Regions from separate parts of the Streptomyces sp. NPDC048637 genome, predicted to be linked through region 3. Evidence: riboswitches for the same ligand, from Rfam matches in the RefSeq annotation. Region 3 holds a riboswitch; each other region holds the start of a gene.
What was found. A riboswitch is a leader RNA that binds a small molecule or an ion and turns the genes downstream of it on or off. The one in region 3 is predicted to bind glycine.
Positions count from the first base shown of each region.

Region 1 (4,074 bases), on a different contig from region 3:
GGTTGGCGCTCTTGACGGCAGTGGCCGTGCACCAGGTGTCGGCGCCGTTCGCGTTGACGAAGAAGAGCCGCCCGACGGTCTTCAGAGCGGTGCCCTGCCACGGCTTGGCCTTCGGTCCGGTCGGACCGAGGTCCACGGACTTCCCCACAGCCTTGATGCGGGCGGGTGTCCAGTAGGCGAGAGCCTCCTGGCGCTCCTTGGCCGTGTACGTCAGGGCGGAGACCGGGTCGGCCGCGGCGGCACGGGCCTGGCCGGCCACGGCCGTCGCCGGGATCGGGGCAGCGAGGACGAGGGCCGTACCGGCCACGGCGAGTCCCATGGCCCGGCCACGAAGACGCCGGATCACGGAAGTGGATGTCTCGGACACAGCAGATGTCTCCTCGGCTGGTGCAGGCAGCGGACAGGGGCTTCCCATCCGCTCTACTAGAGAGGGCAATCCGCCTGATTGGTTGCGTTGTTGACGATCTGTGACACAAGTGCGTGGATGCACGACGTGTGGTGTGACCAGCGTCCGGGGCGGCCGATCCTGGGCGTTCCCCACCTTCTGTTTGCCATGCTCCGCGATGGCCCCTTCTCCCCACCACGAACTCCAGAACCGCTGGACCGAGTGATCGCTTCAGAATGCGGTGCGCAGTCGTCTCAAACAGATGACGCTGCAGGCGAGTTCGCGGAACCCTAGGTCGAAGAGATCGGTCATGGTCGCTGCTCGCGGCGGGGTCAGCACTCGATGACGTTGACGGCGAGGCCGCCGCGGGCGGTCTCCTTGTACTTGACCTTCATGTCGGCGCCGGTGTCCTTCATGGTCTTGATGACCTTGTCGAGGGAGACGTGGTGGCGGCCGTCGCCGCGCAGCGCCATCCGGGCGGCGGTGACGGCCTTGACCGCGGCCATGCCGTTGCGCTCGATGCACGGGATCTGGACGAGGCCGCCGACGGGGTCGCAGGTCAGGCCGAGGTTGTGCTCCATGCCGATCTCGGCGGCGTTCTCCACCCGCTCGGGGCTACCGCCCAGCACTTCGGCGAGGCCGCCGGCGGCCATGGAGCAGGCGGAGCCGACCTCGCCCTGGCAGCCGACCTCGGCGCCGGAGATGGAGGCGTTCTCCTTGAAGAGCATGCCGATGGCGCCGGCCGCGAGCAGGAAGCGGACGACCCCGTCCTCGTCGGCGCCGGGCACGAAGTTGACGTAGTAGTGCAGGACGGCGGGGATGATGCCGGCCGCGCCGTTGGTGGGGGCGGTCACCACCCGGCCGCCGGCCGCGTTCTCCTCGTTCACGGACATCGCGTAGAGCGTGGTCCACTCCATCGCACGGGCCGCGTGGTCGCCTTCGGAGCGCAGCTGGCGGGCGGAGTGGGCGGCGCGGCGGCGGACCTTCAGCCCGCCGGGCAGGATCCCCTCGCGGCTCATCCCGCGGCCCACACAGGCCTGCATGACCTGCCAGATCTCCAGCAGCCCGGTGCGGATCTCGTCCTCGGTGCGCCAGGCCTTCTCGTTCTCCAGCATCAGGGCGGAGATGGACAGACCGGTCTCCCGGGTCAGCCGCAGCAGCTCGTCGCCGGTGCGGAAGGGGTGGGTCAGCGCCGTGTTGTCGAGCTTGATGCGGTCCTCGCCGATCGCTTCCTCGTCTACGACGAAGCCACCGCCGACCGAGTAGTACGTCTTCTCCAGCAGCGTCGCCCCCTCCGTGTCACAGGCGAACAGGGTCATGCCATTGGCGTGGTAGGGCAGGGAGCGGCGGCGGTGCAGGACCAGGTGCGCGGAGACGTCGACGTCGATCTCGTGGACGGGGCCGATCTCCGCCGCCAGCAGGCGCAGGCGCCCCGTGCTGCGGATCCGCTCGACCTCGTCGTCGGCCGTCTCCACGTCCACCGTCCGGGGGGAGTGCCCCTCCAGGCCGAGCAGCACCGCCTTCGGCGTGCCGTGGCCGTGACCGGTGGCGCCGAGGGAGCCGAACAGCTCCGCCCGTACCGAGACCGTCTGCGCCAACAGGCCGCCCTCCTTCAGACGGCGGACGAACATCTGGGCGGCCCGCATCGGGCCGACGGTGTGCGAGCTGGACGGTCCGATGCCGATGGAAAACAGGTCGAACACGGAGATGGACACGAGTGGCTCCTCGAGAGTCGAGCGCGGGCATGGGCCCGCGCGGGCGATTGAGCCTCCCCCTCTGTCATGGGCCTGAGAGCTTCGCCGCGTGGAGGTCTGCGGCTTGCACCGTGGGCGAGGCGCGTGCGCGCCTGCTTTCCAGAGTCCGCCTCCGCCGCGCGGTAACGAGGCCTGAGAGTTTCCGGGGAGGATTTGCTCCTTCGGCGCCGCACCTTGGGGGTGTGGACTCTCCCGCGCAGAATCGTCAGCGGTGTCTTCAGTTGTGTGGTCCTTGCCGGGACCTCATGTCGAGTGCTTGCTGGTACAGCTTTCCGGCGCGGTAGGAGGACCGGACCAGAGGTCCGGACAGCACGCCGGCGAAACCGATCTCCTCGGCTTCTTCCTTGAGTTCGACGAACTCCTCAGGCCGGACCCACCGTTCCACGGGGTGGTGCCGCGCCGAGGGGCGCAGGTACTGGGTGATGGTGACCAGGTCGCAGCCGGCGGCGTGCAGGTCGGCCAGCGCGGTGGAGATCTCCGCCCGGGTCTCCCCCAGGCCAAGGATCAGGTTCGACTTGGTGACCAGGCCGAACTCCCGTGCCGCGGTGAGCACTCCGAGCGACCTGTCGTAGCGGAAGGCGGGCCGGATCCGTTTGAAGATCCGCGGCACCGTCTCCACGTTGTGGGCCAGTACTTCCGGCCGCGACTCGAATACCTGGGCCAGCAGCTCGGGGACACCGTTGAAGTCCGGGACCAGGTTCTCCACCCCGGTGCCTGGGTTCAGCGTGTGGATCTGCCGGACCGTCTCGGCGTAGAGCCAGGCACCACCGTCGGGCAGGTCGTCACGGGCCACCCCGGTGATCGTGGCGTACCGCAGTGCCATCTTGGCCACCGACTCCGCCACCCGGCGCGGCTCCTCCCGGTCCAGCGCCTGCGGCTTGCCGGTGTCGATCTGGCAGAAGTCACAGCGCCGGGTGCACTGGTCACCGCCGATGAGGAAGGTGGCTTCGCGGTCCTCCCAGCACTCGAAGATGTTCGGGCACCCCGCCTCCTCACATACGGTGTGCAACCCTTCGGCCTTCACCTGCGACCGCAACGCGTTGTACTCCGGGCCCATGCGTACCCGTGTCCTCATCCACTCGGGCTTGCGCTCGACCGGGGTCCGGCTGTTGCGCACCTCCAGCCGCAGCAGCCGGCGGCCGTCGGGCGAGGCGGACGGTGTAAGGGCGTCGCTCATGTCACAGCTCCGGGTACAACGGGTGGGCGTCGGCGAGCGTAGCCACACGAGCCCGCAGCTTGGCCGCGAGCCCCGGGTCGTACGCCGGCTTGAGGGCCTCGGCGATGATGTCCGCGACCGTCGCGAATTCGGCTTCCGCGAAGCCGCGGCCGGCCAGCGCCGGCGTACCGATCCGCAGTCCCGAGGTCACCATCGGCGGGCGGGGGTCGAACGGTACGGCGTTGCGGTTGACCGTGATGCCGATGTCGTGCAGACGGTCCTCCGCCTGCTGTCCGTCGAGCTCCGATTCCCGCAGGTCGACCAGGACCAGATGGACGTCGGTGCCACCGGACAGCACGGACACACCCGCGTCCGCGACATCGGGAGCCCTCAGCCGTTCGGCGAGAATCCGGGCACCCGTGAGGGTGCGCTCCTGGCGCCGGTGGAACGCCGGCTCGGACGCCATCTTGAACGCGACCGCCTTGGCGGCGATCACATGCTCCAGTGGCCCGCCCTGCTGGCCGGGGAAGACCGCACTGTTGACCTTCTTCGCCACGTCCGCACGGTGGGTCAGCACCACTCCACCGCGCGGCCCGCCGAGGGTCTTGTGCGTGGTCGTGGTGACCAGGTCGGCGTGCGGCACCGGGTTGGGGTGCAGGCCCGCGGCGACCAGACCGGCGAAGTGCGCCATGTCCACCATCAGGTAGGCGCCCGACCGGTCCGCGATCCGCCGGAAGGCGGCGAAGTCCAGCTGCCGGGGGTAGGCCGACCAGCCCGCG
Region 1 is NZ_JBEZHQ010000019.1:141,192-145,265, reverse strand. Features, by position in the region: gene AB0C46_RS23645 (trypsin-like serine protease) at 1-367, opposite strand, end outside; gene AB0C46_RS23640 (L-serine ammonia-lyase) at 718-2,100, opposite strand; glycine riboswitch at 2,250-2,344, opposite strand; gene lipA (lipoyl synthase) at 2,357-3,316, opposite strand; gene glyA (serine hydroxymethyltransferase) at 3,318-4,074, opposite strand, start outside.
Region 1: another riboswitch for glycine. It lies ahead of AB0C46_RS23640 (L-serine ammonia-lyase); the one in region 3 lies ahead of gcvP (aminomethyl-transferring glycine dehydrogenase).

Region 2 (4,074 bases), on a different contig from region 3:
CTTCCGCGCGGGCGGTGGCGGGTCGGAGGCCCCCCGTCCGGGCGAAGCCGGGAGCGGGGGAGAGCCGGGGGCTCAGCTCTGGATGAAGGCGGCGTACTCGTCGGCCGAGAGCAGTTCGCCCGGCTCGCCGCTGATCTTCACCTTGAACAGCCAACCACCCTCGAACGGGGCGGAGTTCACCAGCGAGGGGTCATTGACGACATCCTCGTTGATCTCGGTGATCTCACCGTCGACGGGCGAGTAGAGATCGCTGACCGACTTGGTCGACTCCAGCTCGCCGCAGGTCTCGCCCGCCGCGACCGTGGAGCCCACCTCAGGGAGCTGTACGTAGACGACGTCGCCGAGCGCGTTGGCCGCGTGCTCGGTGATGCCGACCGTCGAGGCGCCGTCCTCGGCGCCCGACAGCCACTCGTGCTCCTTGCTGTAGCGCAGCTGCTGGGGGTTGCTCATGGCTCGATTCTCCTGTACGCGAGGGTGTGATCGTGAATCGGGGCACCTCCCGGACGACGTCCGGGGGAGTGTCTTGCACAGTGAGACGCGCGGGCGCGCGCCACCGCCGGGTCTGCCGCGGGGGAACCGCTACTTCTGCCGCTTGTAGAACGGCAGCGCGGTGACCTCGTACGGCTCATGGCTTCCACGAATGTCCACGCAGACACCCTCGGTGCCCGGTGTGGCGTAGGCGGCGTCGACATAGGCGATGGCGATCGGCTTGCCGAGCGTGGGGGACGGGGCCCCGGAAGTGACCTCGCCGATGACCGTGCCGTCGGCCGTGACGACCGGGTATCCGGCCCGCGGCACCCGGCGGCCCGAGGCGATCAGGCCCACCAGCTTGCGCGGCGGCTGCGTCTCGGCGCGCTCGGCGGCCGCCGCCAGCGCGGCGCGGCCCACGAAGTCCCCGTCGTTGGAGGTCTTCTCGAACTTCACGACCCGGCCCAGGCCCGCGTCGAACGGCGTGGTCGCGGTGGTCAGCTCATGCCCGTACAGCGGCATGCCCGCCTCCAGGCGCAGGGTGTCGCGGCAGGAGAGACCGCAGGGCACCAGACCGGCGTCCTGGCCGGCCTCGGTCAGCGCCGCCCAGAGGGCGACCGCGTCCGCCGGCCGGACGAACAGCTCGAAGCCGTCCTCACCGGTGTATCCGGTACGGGCGATCAGCGCCTGCACACCGGCGACCGTGCCGGGCAGCCCGGCGTAGTACTTCAGACCGTCCAGATCGGCGTCCGTCAGCTTCTTGAGGATGCCGGGGGACTCCGGGCCCTGCACCGCGAGCAGGGCGTAGGCGTCCCGGTCGTCGCGGATCGCGGTGTCGAAACCGCCCGCCCGCGCGGTCAGCGCGTCCAGCACCACCTGGGCGTTGGAGGCGTTGGCGACGACCATGTACTCCTGGTCGGCCAGGCGGTAGACGATCAGGTCGTCGAGGATGCCGCCCTCGGCCTCGCAGATCATGGTGTAGCGGGCGCGGCCCGTCTTGACGCCGCCGATGTTGCCGACCAGCGCGTAGTCGAGGAGGTCGGCGGCCTGCGGGCCGGTGACGGTGATCTCGCCCATGTGGGAGAGGTCGAAGAGGCCGGCGCGGGTGCGGACGGCGACATGCTCGTCGCGCTCGCTGCTGTAGCGCAGTGGCATGTCCCAGCCGGCGAAGTCGGTCATGGTGGCGCCGAGCGTGCGATGCGTGGCATCCAGTGCGGTGCGGCGGGGGGCATCAGTCATGGTTCTGGGCTCCCAGGCAGGGGTGAACAAGACGTTCTCCCCATCTGTCATCGGAACCTGAGAGGTTCACCGGGATCCCGCGAACGGACCCGGTTTGCACCTTGGGTGGAGCCGCCCTGTCAGCCGGGCAGTGGCTCGCTTTTCAGATCTGCCTCGCCCGCGCGGTATAGGGGCCTGAGAGATTCAAGGGAGGACTTGCTCCTTCGGCGCCCCGCCATGGCGGCCGGGGACTCTCCCGCACGGGTTCAAGCGGCCGGTATGCAGTTGGCGGTGCACAGATGAGCTGTGGTGTGCACGCGGCGGCCACATCATTGCACGGGAATGCCGGATAGAGGAGCCCCGTCCACCGCCCCGCCCATGACGTGGGCAGATCGGACAATCGCCTTGATGGGCATTACCTTTTCTTGACACTCTGCGGGTAAGGGACGGACTCGAACCGGACCAGAACGGGCGGGGAGGGCGATCACGGTGCACAGCGAAGCGGCATTCGGGGCGACTTCAGGGGTCGTGCCCCCGGACGCCGTGCGGACGGCGCCGTCCGCCGCCATGTCCCGGGCCGGCCGTGCGCCGCGGGCCGTCATCCGGCCGGGGCGCCGCACCGAGGTCGTGGACCTGCGGGGCGACGAGCGGCCGGATGACGCCGCCGAGCTGCGGTTTCCGGCCGGCGATCTGGTCGTGGTCTCCGGGCTTCCGGGCAGCGGCAAGAGCACCCTCATGCACCGTCTCGTGCCGTCGCTGGACGGGCACGGCTCCGTGGTGCACCGCATAGATTCCCAGGACGTCCGCGAGCGCTGGGAGCGCGGCAGACTGCGCCGGCTGCCGTACGGCCTCTACCGCCCGCTGGTCCGGGCCGCCCACTATCTGACCCTGGGCCGTGCGCTGCGCTCCGGCGACAGTGTGGTCGTGCACGACTGCGGGACGCTGGCGTGGGTGCGCCGCTGGATCGCGCGGTCGGCGCTGCGCGGCGGCCGCGGGGCACATCTGGTGCTGCTCGATGTGGCGCCCGAGGTGGCGCTTTCCGGCCAGGAGTCACGGGGACGCGGGGTGTCGGGGTACGCCTTCGCACGGCACCGCAGGGCGGTGGGCCGGCTGGTCGGCGCCGCGGAGTCGGCCCGGCTGCCGGAGGGCTTCTGCTCGGCCGTCCTCCTCGACCGGCGGACGGCGAGCACGCTGGAGACGGTCAGCTTCCACTAGGCACAGGCACCCCTGGGGCGCGTCGCCCTGGTCGCCGCACGCGGCCCCCGCACGCCGCACCGCCCCCCTTCTCGTCTAGGGTCTTTGGCCAGATGGCGCGGTTTGGAACGGGTGGGTGCACATGACATTTCCGGAGCAGGGGATACCGCAGCTGGCATGGCCGGCGAACGAGCTCGAAGAGGTGCTGTCCGCTTCGGTCGGGCACCCGGGCGCCGGCGGCCGGATCGTCGAGATCCTCGGCCGCAGCCGGCTGTGGGTACCGCTGCCCAACGGCGGCGGCCCGGAGAGCGCGGGCTTCGGCGCCCGCGGCCTCGATCTGCCCACCGTCGAGCTGGACGGCGCGCCCTATGTCCCGGTCTACAGCTCCGAGCAGGAGTTCCTGCGGGTGGTCGGCTCGCACATGTCCTTCACCGTCGCCCCGGCCCGGGAGTTCGCCCGCGGGCTGCCGCCGCAGCTCGGCATCGCGGTCAACCCCGACGGCACGGTCGGCGTCCCGCTGCCGCCGCCCGCGGTGGCCGAACTGTGCCGGGAGCGGCGGCAAGGACCTCAGGAGTCCGTCGGGCTGCCGAGCGGCGGCCGGGTGCGGCTCTTCGAGCCGGACTGGCAGGACGAGCCGGTGGACTTCCTGGCCTCCGCCGGGCTGGAGTTCTCCGGCGCCGGAATTGTCCTGACTGCCCGACGTGCCCTGGCAAGCGTCGAGGGCGACACGCCCGCACTGTTCGTCGGTGTTCAGGTCGCGGCGGACGCCACCGCACTGCACGACGGCACCGCCCGCGAGAGGGTACTGTCAGCCCTCGGACGTGCGCTCGGCGCGGTACCGCTGCCCTGGCCCGTACAGCTCGTCATGCTCGACCTCGCCCAGGGGGACCCGGTCGCCGACTGGATGCTGGAGCGGGTGCGGCCCTTCTACTCTCGGGACCACTCGTAAGCTGGTTGGATGACAGGCGGGCGCACCCACACGTGCCCTGCTGAGAAGAAGGGACGGACCACGTGAGCGCGGGTGCGCATCAGGGGCCGGCGGCGGCCGGACAGCTGGAGCAGCTGCTGCAGCAGGTCTCGCCCGGCCGTTACGACGCCTATGAAGCACTGCTGCACGCGCTCGCCGCGGGCCAGGTCTGGATGCTGCTCTGGCACGGCCGGGCCGGTATGCCGGACGCGCAGTACGGAAACATG
Region 2 is NZ_JBEZHQ010000025.1:104,600-108,673, forward strand. Features, by position in the region: gene gcvH (glycine cleavage system protein GcvH) at 73-450, opposite strand; gene gcvT (glycine cleavage system aminomethyltransferase GcvT) at 580-1,707, opposite strand; glycine riboswitch at 1,860-1,955, opposite strand; gene AB0C46_RS27275 (AAA family ATPase) at 2,254-2,901, shown strand; gene AB0C46_RS27280 (enhanced serine sensitivity protein SseB) at 3,023-3,829, shown strand; gene AB0C46_RS27285 (enhanced serine sensitivity protein SseB C-terminal domain-containing protein) at 3,892-4,074, shown strand, end outside.
Region 2: another riboswitch for glycine. It lies ahead of gcvT (glycine cleavage system aminomethyltransferase GcvT); the one in region 3 lies ahead of gcvP (aminomethyl-transferring glycine dehydrogenase).

Region 3 (4,074 bases):
GTGATGGAGCTGCTGCATGCGCTGTCGCCGCTGGTGGAGCCGCTGAGCCTGGACGAGGCGTTCGTCGACCTGGAGGCGGGTGGGGTGCCGGCCGAGACGGCGGCGGTGCGCGCCGTGGGGGAGCGGCTGCGGTGTGACATCCGGTCCGCGACGGGCCTGACCGGCTCGGTGGGGCTGGCCGGGGCCAAGATGCTGGCAAAGATCGCGTCCGAGGCGGCCAAGCCGGATGGGCTGGTGGTGATCGAGCCGGGCACCGAACGGGAGCTGCTGGGCCCGATGACGGTGCGGACGCTGCCCGGGGTGGGTCCCGCGACGGCCGAGACGCTGCGCAGGGCCGGGATCCACACCGTCGCGGAGACCGCGGAGGCCGGTGAGGCCGAGCTGGTGCGGCTGCTGGGCAAGGCGCATGGTGCCGGGCTGTATGCGATGGCGCTGGGGCAGGACGACCGGCCCGTGGTGGCCGAGCGGGACGCGAAATCCATCTCGGTCGAGGACACCTTCGAGGTCGATCTGACCGACCGGACTCGGGTACGGAGCGAGGTGCTGCGGCTGGCGGACCGGTGTGTACAGCGGCTGCGGGCGGCCGGGCGCTCCGGGCGCACGGTGGTCATCAAGGTGCGCAACTACGACTTCTCGACGCTGACCCGTTCCGAGACGCTGCGCGGGCCCACCGACGACCCGGCGGTGATACGGGAGGCGGCTGTGCGCCTGCTGGAGATGGTGGACACCACCGGCGGGGTGCGGCTGCTGGGCGTGGGCGTGAGTGGCCTGGCGGACTTCACACAGGAGGATCTGTTCGCCCAGCTGGCGACGGAGCGGGAGGCGGCGGAGACCGCGACGGCAGCGGCGGCGGAGCAGGCCGCCGGGGGCACGGAGCAGGCCGGGGCCGAGGAGGAGCGGCCGCGGCGCTGGCACCCGGGGCTGGACGTGGTGCACGACGAGTACGGCGCCGGCTGGGTACAGGGGAGCGGGGTGGGGAGAGTGACCGTACGCTTCGAAACGCCATGGTCCGCACCGGGGAGGGTGCGGACCTTTGCTGTCGAGGACCCGGCGCTGCGGCCGGGGGAGCCCCTGCCGCTGGTGGGCGGGGCGCCGGCGGGTGATCAGTCGTCCGAGCCGGCGATCTTGCCGAAGTTCTTGTCGCGGGAGGCGGGGGACACCGGATCGGAGGTCGGGGAAGAAATATCCAGTCGGTAGTGGTGATAGAGCTGAAGTTCCTGCTCAGGGGAGAGATGGCGGCCCACGCCGAAGTCCGGCGCGTCCTTGATCAGCTTGCGGTCGTAAGGAATGTGCAGGCCCTCACCGACCATTTTGCTGGGCTCCAGGGGGACGAACGCATCCCGGCTGAAGAGTCCGGTGCGCACGGCCGCCCACTCCGGTTCCCCCGTCGCATCGTCGAGGTAGACCTCGTCGATGGTCCCTATTTTCGCGCCGTTACGGTCGAACGCTTTGCGGCCGATCAGGCTTCGGGGATCGATATCGGTTTGCACGGCCCCTCCAATTGGTCGCAACTGCCCTGTGACAACTACCAAACGGCACATTTCATGCCCTGGCCACTCGAAGGATCCTTCGAGTGGCGCGCTGGTAGGCTGGCGATTGGCCGCAGACCCCGTGCGGGAGAGTCCTTGTCGTTCGCGACCAGGGCGCCGAAGGAGCAAATCCTCCCCGGAATCTCTCAGGCACACGTACCGCATGGACGAGGTCACTCTGGAAAGCAGGGCGGGCCGCGGAAGGCACAGCGCCGGGACCCCTCCTCACCGACGGTGAAAGCCGGACCGCCATGTGCGGGCCGGTGAAGCTCTCAGGTTGAGATGACAGAGGGGGAGGCCGTCCGGGCACCCGTGCCGTGGTGCCCCTCGTAGGTCGTATTGACCAGGAGGCCCCCGCAGATGACCACCAATCGCATCTCCTTGACCGAGCTGGAACGCGGCACCCCCTTCGAGCGCCGGCACATCGGTCCCGACCACGCGGCGCAGGCGAAGATGCTCGCGCACATCGGATTCGGGTCGCTGGACGAGCTCACCGCCGCTGCCGTGCCCGATGTGATCAAGAGCGCCGAGGCGCTCGGCCTGCCGCACGCCCGTACCGAGGCCGAGGTGCTCAAGGAGCTGGAGGGCCTGGCGGACCGCAATCAGGTCCTGTCGTCCATGATCGGACTCGGCTACTACGGCACGTTCACCCCGCCGGTGATCCTGCGCAATGTCATGGAGAACCCGGCCTGGTACACGGCGTACACGCCCTACCAGCCGGAGATCTCGCAGGGCCGCCTGGAGGCGCTGCTGAACTTCCAGACGATGGTCGCCGACCTGACCGGGCTGCCCACCTCCGGCGCCTCGCTGCTGGACGAGGGCACCGCCGCCGCCGAGGCGATGGCTCTTGCCCGCCGGGTCGGCAAGGTCAAGCAGGGCGTCTTCCTGGTCGACGCCGACTGTCTGCCGCAGACCATCGCCGTGATCGAGACCCGTGCGGAGCCCACGGGCGTCGAGGTCGTGGTCGCGGACCTGTCCGACGGCATTCCGGCCGAGATCGCCGAGCGCGGTGTCTTCGGTGTGCTGCTGCAGTACCCGGGAGCCTCCGGTGCGGTGCGTGACCCCCGCGCCGTGATCGAGCAGGCCCACGAGCTGGGCGCGATCGTCACCGTCGCCGCCGATCTGCTCGCCCTGACGCTGCTGACCTCGCCCGGTGAGCTCGGCGCGGACATCGCCGTCGGCACCACCCAGCGCTTCGGCGTCCCGATGGGCTTCGGCGGACCGCACGCCGGCTTCATGGCCGTCCGTGACCAGTTCGCCCGCAGCCTCCCCGGCCGTCTGGTGGGCGTCTCCGTCGACGCCGACGGCAACAAGGCCTACCGCCTGGCGCTGCAGACCCGTGAGCAGCACATCCGCCGGGAGAAGGCCACCAGCAACATCTGCACCGCGCAGGTGCTGCTCGCGGTCATGGCCGGGATGTACGCGGTCTACCACGGCCCCGAGGGCCTGCGGACCATCGCCCGGCGCACCCACCGCTACGCCGCGATCCTCGCCGAGGGCCTGCGGGCCGGCGGGGTGGAGGTCCTGCACGGTGCGTACTTCGACACGCTGACCGCGCGGGTGCCCGGCCGGGCCGCCGAGGTCGCCGCCGCCGCCCGGGAGGCCGGTGTCAACCTCCGGCAGGTCGACGCGGACCTGGTCGGCATCGCCTGTGACGAGACCACCGGGCGTGCGCAGCTGGCCGGTGTCTGGGGCGCCTTCGGGGTGCCCGGTGACGTCGAGCAGCTGGACGCGGCCGCCGCCGAAGCGCTGCCGCAGGCGCTGCTGCGTCACGACGACTACCTCGCCCACCCGGTCTTCCACGAGTACCGCTCCGAGACCGCGATGCTGCGCTACCTGCGCACCCTCGCCGACAAGGACTACGCGCTGGACCGCGGCATGATCCCGCTCGGCTCCTGCACGATGAAGCTGAACGCCACCACCGAGATGGAGCCGGTCACCTGGCCCGCGTTCGGCCAGCTGCACCCGTTCGCGCCGGCCGACCAGGCCCAGGGCTACCTCACGCTGATCCAGGAGCTGGAGGAGCGGCTGGCCACGGTCACCGGCTACGACAAGGTCTCCATCCAGCCGAACGCCGGATCGCAGGGCGAGCTGGCCGGTCTGCTGGCCGTCCGCGCCTACCACCGCGCCAACGGTGACGAGCAGCGCACGGTCTGCCTGATCCCGTCCTCGGCGCACGGCACCAACGCCGCCAGCGCCGTGATGGCCGGAATGAAGGTCGTCGTCGTCAAGACCGGTGAGGACGGCGAGGTCGACACCGACGATCTGCACGCCAAGATCGAGAAGCACCGTGACGAGCTCGCGGTCCTGATGGTGACCTACCCCTCCACCCACGGCGTGTTCGAGGAGCACATCACCCAGATCTGCGCGGCGGTGCACGAGGCCGGCGGCCAGGTCTATGTCGACGGCGCCAACCTCAATGCGCTGGTCGGGCTCGCCGAGCCCGGCAAGTTCGGCGGCGATGTCTCGCATCTGAACCTGCACAAGACCTTCTGCATCCCGCACGGCGGCGGTGGCCCCGGTGTCGGCCCCGTCGGCGTCCGCG
Region 3 is NZ_JBEZHQ010000009.1:224,146-228,219, reverse strand. Features, by position in the region: gene AB0C46_RS15245 (DNA polymerase IV) at 1-1,197, shown strand, start outside; gene AB0C46_RS15240 (PRC-barrel domain-containing protein) at 1,104-1,490, opposite strand; glycine riboswitch at 1,605-1,701, shown strand; gene gcvP (aminomethyl-transferring glycine dehydrogenase) at 1,890-4,074, shown strand, end outside.